DNA from 3 places in the Acetobacter pasteurianus genome. Region 2 is predicted to be linked to each of the others. Evidence: riboswitches for the same ligand, from Rfam matches in the RefSeq annotation. Region 2 holds a riboswitch; each other region holds the start of a gene.

The links. Region 2 has a riboswitch for cobalamin ahead of FCN51_RS21030 (DUF2147 domain-containing protein). Riboswitches for the same ligand answer to the same signal wherever they lie in the genome.
Region 1: another riboswitch for cobalamin. It lies ahead of FCN51_RS17175 (TonB-dependent receptor plug domain-containing protein); the one in region 2 lies ahead of FCN51_RS21030 (DUF2147 domain-containing protein).
Region 3: another riboswitch for cobalamin. It lies ahead of FCN51_RS19835 (carbohydrate porin); the one in region 2 lies ahead of FCN51_RS21030 (DUF2147 domain-containing protein).

What each region holds. Positions count from the first base shown of each region.
Region 1 is NZ_CP039846.2:797,533-799,796, reverse strand. It holds gene FCN51_RS17180 (Na+/H+ antiporter) at 1-797, shown strand, start outside; cobalamin riboswitch at 850-1,082, shown strand; gene FCN51_RS17175 (TonB-dependent receptor plug domain-containing protein) at 1,218-2,264, shown strand, end outside.
Region 2 is NZ_CP039846.2:1,620,153-1,622,416, reverse strand. It holds gene FCN51_RS21035 (carbohydrate porin) at 1-495, shown strand, start outside; cobalamin riboswitch at 573-811, shown strand; gene FCN51_RS21030 (DUF2147 domain-containing protein) at 854-1,318, shown strand; gene FCN51_RS21025 (sorbitol dehydrogenase family protein) at 1,431-2,105, shown strand; gene FCN51_RS21020 (GMC family oxidoreductase) at 2,127-2,264, shown strand, end outside.
Region 3 is NZ_CP039846.2:1,360,160-1,362,423, reverse strand. It holds gene FCN51_RS19835 (carbohydrate porin) at 1-1,072, opposite strand, end outside; cobalamin riboswitch at 1,192-1,412, opposite strand; gene FCN51_RS19830 (LysR substrate-binding domain-containing protein) at 1,530-2,264, shown strand, end outside.

The sequences.
Region 1 (2,264 bases), 820 kb from region 2:
ATGTGGCCTTGTGGCAGGTTGGCCTGTTTGTGGTGCAGATATACGCCATCATGCTGGCCATGCGCTTTGCAGGTGTATGGACATCCGTTTTTGGCCGTTGGGTGGTGGCGCGCATTGGCAGCCTGCCGTTTGAACCCACAGGTTTTGCAGGCAGCATGTTGCTGACATTCGCTGGCGTGCGCGGGGCCGTTACGCTGGCGGCTGTGCTTTCCCTGCCAGAAGGCACAGATGGCACGGATGCCTTTCCCATGCGCGATGCCGTGGTGGTGGCCGCTACAGGCGTAATTGTTCTCTCCCTGTTGGCAGCCAGCGTGTTCATCCCGCTGTGCCTGCGCTTTTTGCCGCAGGAAACGGTGGACAAGAACGCGCAGGAAGAAAACATGGCCCGCCAGAAGCTGATACGCGCAGCCCTTGCGGTGCTGACAAAAGCGCGGGCGCAACCGCCAGTCCCCACCCCCAAAGGCACAGCACTTGCCAAGCCGGAGGGGCAAAATGCCGCAGATGAAGCCCTGCGGCAGGAGGTGATAGACCGCCTGTACCAGCTTTATCACAGCCGTTTGGAAGAAGAGGACGAAACGCCGCGCATCACGCCGCTAGACCGCAGCCGCGCGCTACGCCATGCGCGTATGGAACTGGCGCTGCGCCTGCAACTGCTACGGGCCGAACGGCAGGCCATGCGGGATATGACATCACGCAGCGAGATCAATGACCAGACAGAATGGAAGCTCCAGCAGGAACTGGATTATGAGGAGCAGGTTATTCGCTCCCAGTCCCAGCGCCTCCCGCGTGAAGCCTAAAGCCAGCCGCCGCGCTGGGGTGTGCTTTTGTTGACAAGCCACCCCCAGCCTGTAAACCACACCGCATGATGGTTTCCCCCCTAGGGGAATGAAAAGGGAACCGGGTGCCCGCGCCATTGCCTGCAATGGTTTTGCGATATTCCCGGGCTGTCCCCGCAACTGTAAGCGGCATGGATGTGCACACACAGCGCCAAGCGCTGGCCCACTGGAACAAACCTTTCCGGGAAGGGGTGCCACAACCGAAAAACCGCAAGCCAGGAGACCTGCCATCAGCACACAGTTGCAGACGGGGCATGTCAGCCGGGGTGTGCTGGCAGGCTGGGCAAGCGGTCAGCCAATGGGGTGGTTTGTGCCCTGTGGTGGAAAAAGCCGGGCCAAGTCTCGTGGCAACGCTGTTAAACCGCGAGATTGCCTTAACCCATGCGCCTAAAAACTCTTTTGCTTACTGGCTCTTCCCTGTTGCTGGTAGAAACCACTGCCGCTATGGCCGCAGATGTTGCAAACCCCACCACATCAACGGGTAAAAACACTGTTGCTGCCAAAGTGGCTTCCACCGCTCCGGCGCAAAATGCGCCTGTTTCTACCGGGGCGGAGGGCACGCAGGCTGTGCAGGCCCGCAGCACACAGGCTTACCCGGATTACGTTACGGTAAGTGCAGCACGCCACCCCATGCGGGCGGATGAAATTGGCACGGCCATGACGATTGTGACCGAACAGCAGATCCTCACCCAGCAGCGCCGTACGCTTACAGATATTCTGGCCCGCCAACCGGGGTTGAATGTGGTGCGCTCTGGCGGCTTTGGCGGCACCACCTCCATTTTCATGCGCGGCAACAATGCCAACGAGGTGAAAGTGCGGCTGGATGGCATGGATATTAACGATGGCAGTTCCACCTCTGGTGCGTTTGATGCTGCTCAGTTTGTAACCGATGGCATGGGCCGCATAGAAATTCTGCGCGGGCCACAAAGCGGCCTGTACGGGGCAGATGCCATGGCCGGGGTTATTGATATTACCACAGCACAGGGGCAGGGCAGGTTTACGCCTTTTGTGCGGGTGGAAGGTGGATCTTACGGCACGTTTAACCAAGTTATGGGCGCGCGCGGCAGTAAGGGAAAGTTCCATTACAATGTTGAGCTTTCCCATTACCGGCAGGATGGTTTTCATGAAATCCCACGCTATATCGGCCGCTATTTTGGCGCAGACAAGGAACAGCGCCACCGGGGGGACAGAAACGATAACCGCTCCGCTAACATTCGCCTTGGCTATGATGTCACCCATAATTTTGATCTGGGGCTCACGGCTCGGCTGATTCAGAGCAACCTGCACACCTACAGCGCCTATAATATGGAAGATGAATATTACAGCCGCCTAGGATATTACGGTGATGTGGGAAGCGAGCGTGAACACACCACGCAAAATCAGGCCATTGTGCGGGGCACGGCGCATCTGTCCTCCTTCGGGGGCAGG
Region 2 (2,264 bases):
ACCATTCCCGCCGCTTTTGCGGGATCGGTGCATCCACATAAACTCAAACCGCGTGATACATTTTATATAGAGGCAGATCAGATGGTATATCGCAGCCATGGCGAACACCAAATGGCTGGTGGATATGTATTGGCCGGGTTCATTCATAACACGCCAAGTAACTCTACATTCTCAAACGAATTTTATGCTGGAGCTTCCCTTCTGGGCATTATCCCTCACCGGCCATTGGATCGTCTGGGCGTAATGTATTCCTATTACCAGCTCAGCCCCCGTTTGGCCTACGGGCAACGCATGCAGGAAGCCGCTGGCGTTCCGCTTGGCCCTTATATCAATGGACCACAAACGCATTCCGCGATTCTGGAAGCGTATTACGGCATTCCCGTCACACCGGGCCTGGTTGTGACACCGGAGTTTGAATATATGATGCGCCCCGGAGAAACCTCGGTTATTCCCAATGCGATTCTGGCAGGGCTTAAAGTTATTGCTGCCCTGTAAGGCAAAGCGAGGCGCAAAAACATCTCACCTGCACTGCTTTTCCCATACTGGCACCAAGCCCTCTTATTGCTAGAATACACGCTTGAACAGATGGATGGTGCTGCGCAAGCAGCTTGAAAGGGAATGCCGTGCACGGGTTTCTGCCTCATATTGAAGCAGAAACTTATAGTCGGCAGCTGCTCCCGCAACTGTAAGGGGAGGTTGGACCTGCTGCCGGTTGCGGCTAGCCACTGGCCAGTAAAGCGGCTGGGAAGGCAAAAGGTCTGATAACACCATATTCCCAAGCCAGGAGACCTGCCTCCATCAGGCACATCACACCGGGCGGGATGAACCGATAGCGGCAGGACAAGGCAGTAAAATGTACAAACATGCCTTTAGCTCATTTATAACAGCACTGCTTTTTGCATGGGGCAGCATACCTTCTCATGCTTATGCACAAAGCGCCTCTACACCAACTATAACAGGACAATGGATTACAGAAGACGGCAAAGGCGTGTTCGATATCCATACATGTGGCGATAAGATGTGCGGGAATCTTGTCGGGTTAAACCTAACACAGGATGAAGAGGCTTCTGGCCGCAGAAAAACAGAATGTAACCTTCAAATGCTCAAAGGCTTCCACCCCATGGAAGGCCGGCATGACCATTGGAAAGGCCATATTTTTGACCCTCAAAGCAAAAATACTTACGATGCCATTATATGGGTGGCGGAAGACGGCTCCCTGAAACTGCATGGTTTTTTAGGTTTGGAACTCTTTGGCAGAACAGATACGTGGCAGCCGTTTCATGGCCATATAGGCAATAACTGCCGCATTAACTCTTGAGCATACCTGCCTCAACAGGCCATGAAATAGGTATTATGCCGTTATAACAGGTTGCAAGCTCAGGCCTTCTCTATAAAACCATTCAGAATTTGGAATTCAATATTTCTCCGCAATGTTTCATTCCAACAGAGCGGAGCCCGGCTTTGTAGGGAGAACCCGAAGAATGAGACAAACGCACAAGGGGCAGCCTGTAGCGGAATGGTGTGCATCCCCTAACGCCATGCGCCTGAACAAGCTTTTACGCATGTCCCGGCGAGATGTGCTTTTAGGCGGCATTGGTCTTTCTGTTGCAAGCACAACGGGGGCAGCCCTTGCTGCGGATACCTCTCCTGCCACCCCAAACAATGAAGACCTGTCCGGTTTTATGCAGGTATCCCAGCGCCTGACAGATAGAGATACGCTGAACCCCCAGATTGGTGCTGCTCTGTATGCCAACATCGTGCATGCCAATGCAGATCGGCAAGATAAACTCAATGCCCTGCATGCCCTGCTGGAGCGGGAAAAATTTACAACAGCATCAGCTTTTGCTCATGCTGCGGAAAAATCTGATCCAAAGCTTAAAGATGTCATCCACGAAATTCTAACCGGCTGGTACCGGGGCATTGCGGATGGCCAGGTGGTTGTTTACCGCTCTGCCCTGATGTTCGACATCACCAAGGATGCCGTTTACCCCAAAACCTACGCAACGGGCGGCCCATTCTACTGGACAAGTAAGCCACCAGAAGTTGCACGCCCCAAAGGGCACCCTGCACTTTCTGCTTCCGCCCTTGTTATCGAACCGACCTGATCTTACCGGATACCCCGCCTTATGCCCTCCGAAGAAAATCTTTCAGCCGACGTTGTGATCGTAGGATCAGGCGTTGCAGGTAGTTCTATTGCTAATGAACTGGCGCGTGCCGGTATTTCCGTCATTGTGCTAGAAGCTGGCCCGCGCGTTGACCGCCAG
Region 3 (2,264 bases), 260 kb from region 2:
CCGTATCGTAATAGCCACCCAGCTTGTAGATACCCGGCAGACCGGGGTCCTGAGTGACATGCGACATGTCATCGGGTTGGGGGTTGAGGGCATATTGCAGTTCGGTAATCAGCAGCGCACCGGTGCCCATGTTGAAGTTGGCGCCATCTTCATCATGAGTATTCTGATTGGTGGGATCTGCACTGTTGCCGCCGTTCTGGATGCCAAAGGAGTTGTTGCGATTGCCCGGCGGGTTGTCATCCGCTGCGGCAAACATGAAGGTGAACTTGTCTGAGGGACGATACCGGATGCGAATGGCCGGAGAAGACAGCGGCCAGGATGGCCCACCGGCATACAGGTTGACCGATGGCGCCATGGGCCAGCCGAAGTTGGAGTTCAGATACAAAGCCCCGTAATCACTGATCAGGAACTCGGTATCCAGATCCTGCTGCCCGATCTTGACGTCCAGCTTGCCGTCCAAAAAGGACTGCTGATACCACAGCTCAAACAGGCGTGTGGAACGATCGGCCTCGAACCCGCTGACAGGGTTGAAGTTGGCCAGATGATCCTGCGAGATGGAGCGCCCGCGCAACTGCAGGGCGCTGACATTGAATGTGCCGCCCTTCAGGCCGATCAGCTTTTCCAGATCGACCGTCAGGGTGGGCATGGTCACACCATCATAGGCGGGGCCGGTGCCCGACCCGCTGGCGCCATCAGCCCCCGAGGCCGTGCCCCCTGTGGCATTGCCCCACAGTTCATCCACTTCCTGAATGTCAAAGCTGATGCCGTGTCTGGCCATCCAATCCCGCGCGCCCCACATGTTGCCCAGCAGGTGGTCACTCATGTCTGGCGTGTCATCGCCTTTTTTCTCGGAAGCCGCTGCCTCTGCCGCACGCTGGGAATCCCGCACCGTGGCCGGGTCAATCTGTTCAATCAACGGCCCTGAATTGCCTAAACGACGACGGTCCTGCTCAACCTGCGTCTCTTCACCATGCGCTAGGATGGGCAAGTTGCCCAACACCCCTCCGGCCAGAAGCAAACAATGCAGAGAATACGGAAATCTCTTCCAAATTCTGTTTGTAGGGAAAGGCATTGTTACACTTCACCGCGCAGCATGAAGGTAAAACAACCAAAGGGATTACGAGAAAAACCTGCCAAAAGTGGCGGAGTAAACATAGTACATTATCCACCTCCGGCTCCCTCGCCCGGCGGTTAAACAAGACAACAACGGCAGGTCTCCTGACTTGCGGGTCATGGCACGTTACTCAGCCTTCCCGATGTTGCCACCAGTGGCTGCCGCTTTATACGGCCAAGGAGTAATACGCTCTCCGCCTACAGTTGCGAGGGCAGTTGCCGACTGGGTTCCTGGTACTGGAGCCTCCGGCATTCCCTTTCAAACCCGCTTGCGCGGGACCGTTGTAAGGTGGCGTAACCCTTACCTTATTTTGGCCTTATATTTCAATCTTTGGCTGAATATACGTGCATCACTCTTGCCAGAACTCTCATTTTAACCCACCTGTTTCTCCAGACTTTTCCCTGACTGGCGACTTATGGACCAACGATACCGCATTCCACCTCTAGCCATGCTCAATGCCTTTACGGCATTTGCACGCACGGGCGGTATCAGACGGGCAGCAGCAGAGTTGCGCGTAGATCACGCCGCCATCAGCCGCCACATTCGGGATCTGGAAAATATTCTAGGCACCCCTTTGCGAGATAAGGAAACGGGAACCCTTACACTTGCAGGGCATACCTATTATTCCCGCATCACCCCATTATTGGAAGAACTGGCGACAGCTACAGCAGATATTCGCAACCATACGCCGCCCCTTACCATTACCTGTGCGCATGGATTTGCTTATCATTGGCTGCTGCCGCGGCTTTCCACTTTTCGGCGTGCACACCCTCAACTGGAAATCATGCTGCGCCCGGTAGATGCCAATACGGCGTTTCATGTTACTGGCGTGGAAACAGATAATCATGCCCATATCGGCTATGTACGGGATGATGCTCCGTTAGCCGAGCCACGCAATACGCGCAGCATGATTATTGCACGGCCGGATGTGTTTCCGGTAGCGGCCCCCATCTGCCTGACAGAACTGGGCGGCCAACCCCGCACAACGGCAGATTTGCTGCGCGCGCCCTTGTTGCAGGAAGAAGATGAAGCCGAATGGAAACTTTGGTTTCATGCACAAAATGTTGCCTGCACAAAACTGCCAGCCGCAACGCGCCTGTGGCAGGCCCATATTACATTGGCTGCTGCGCGCGCTGGAGAAGGCATCGCC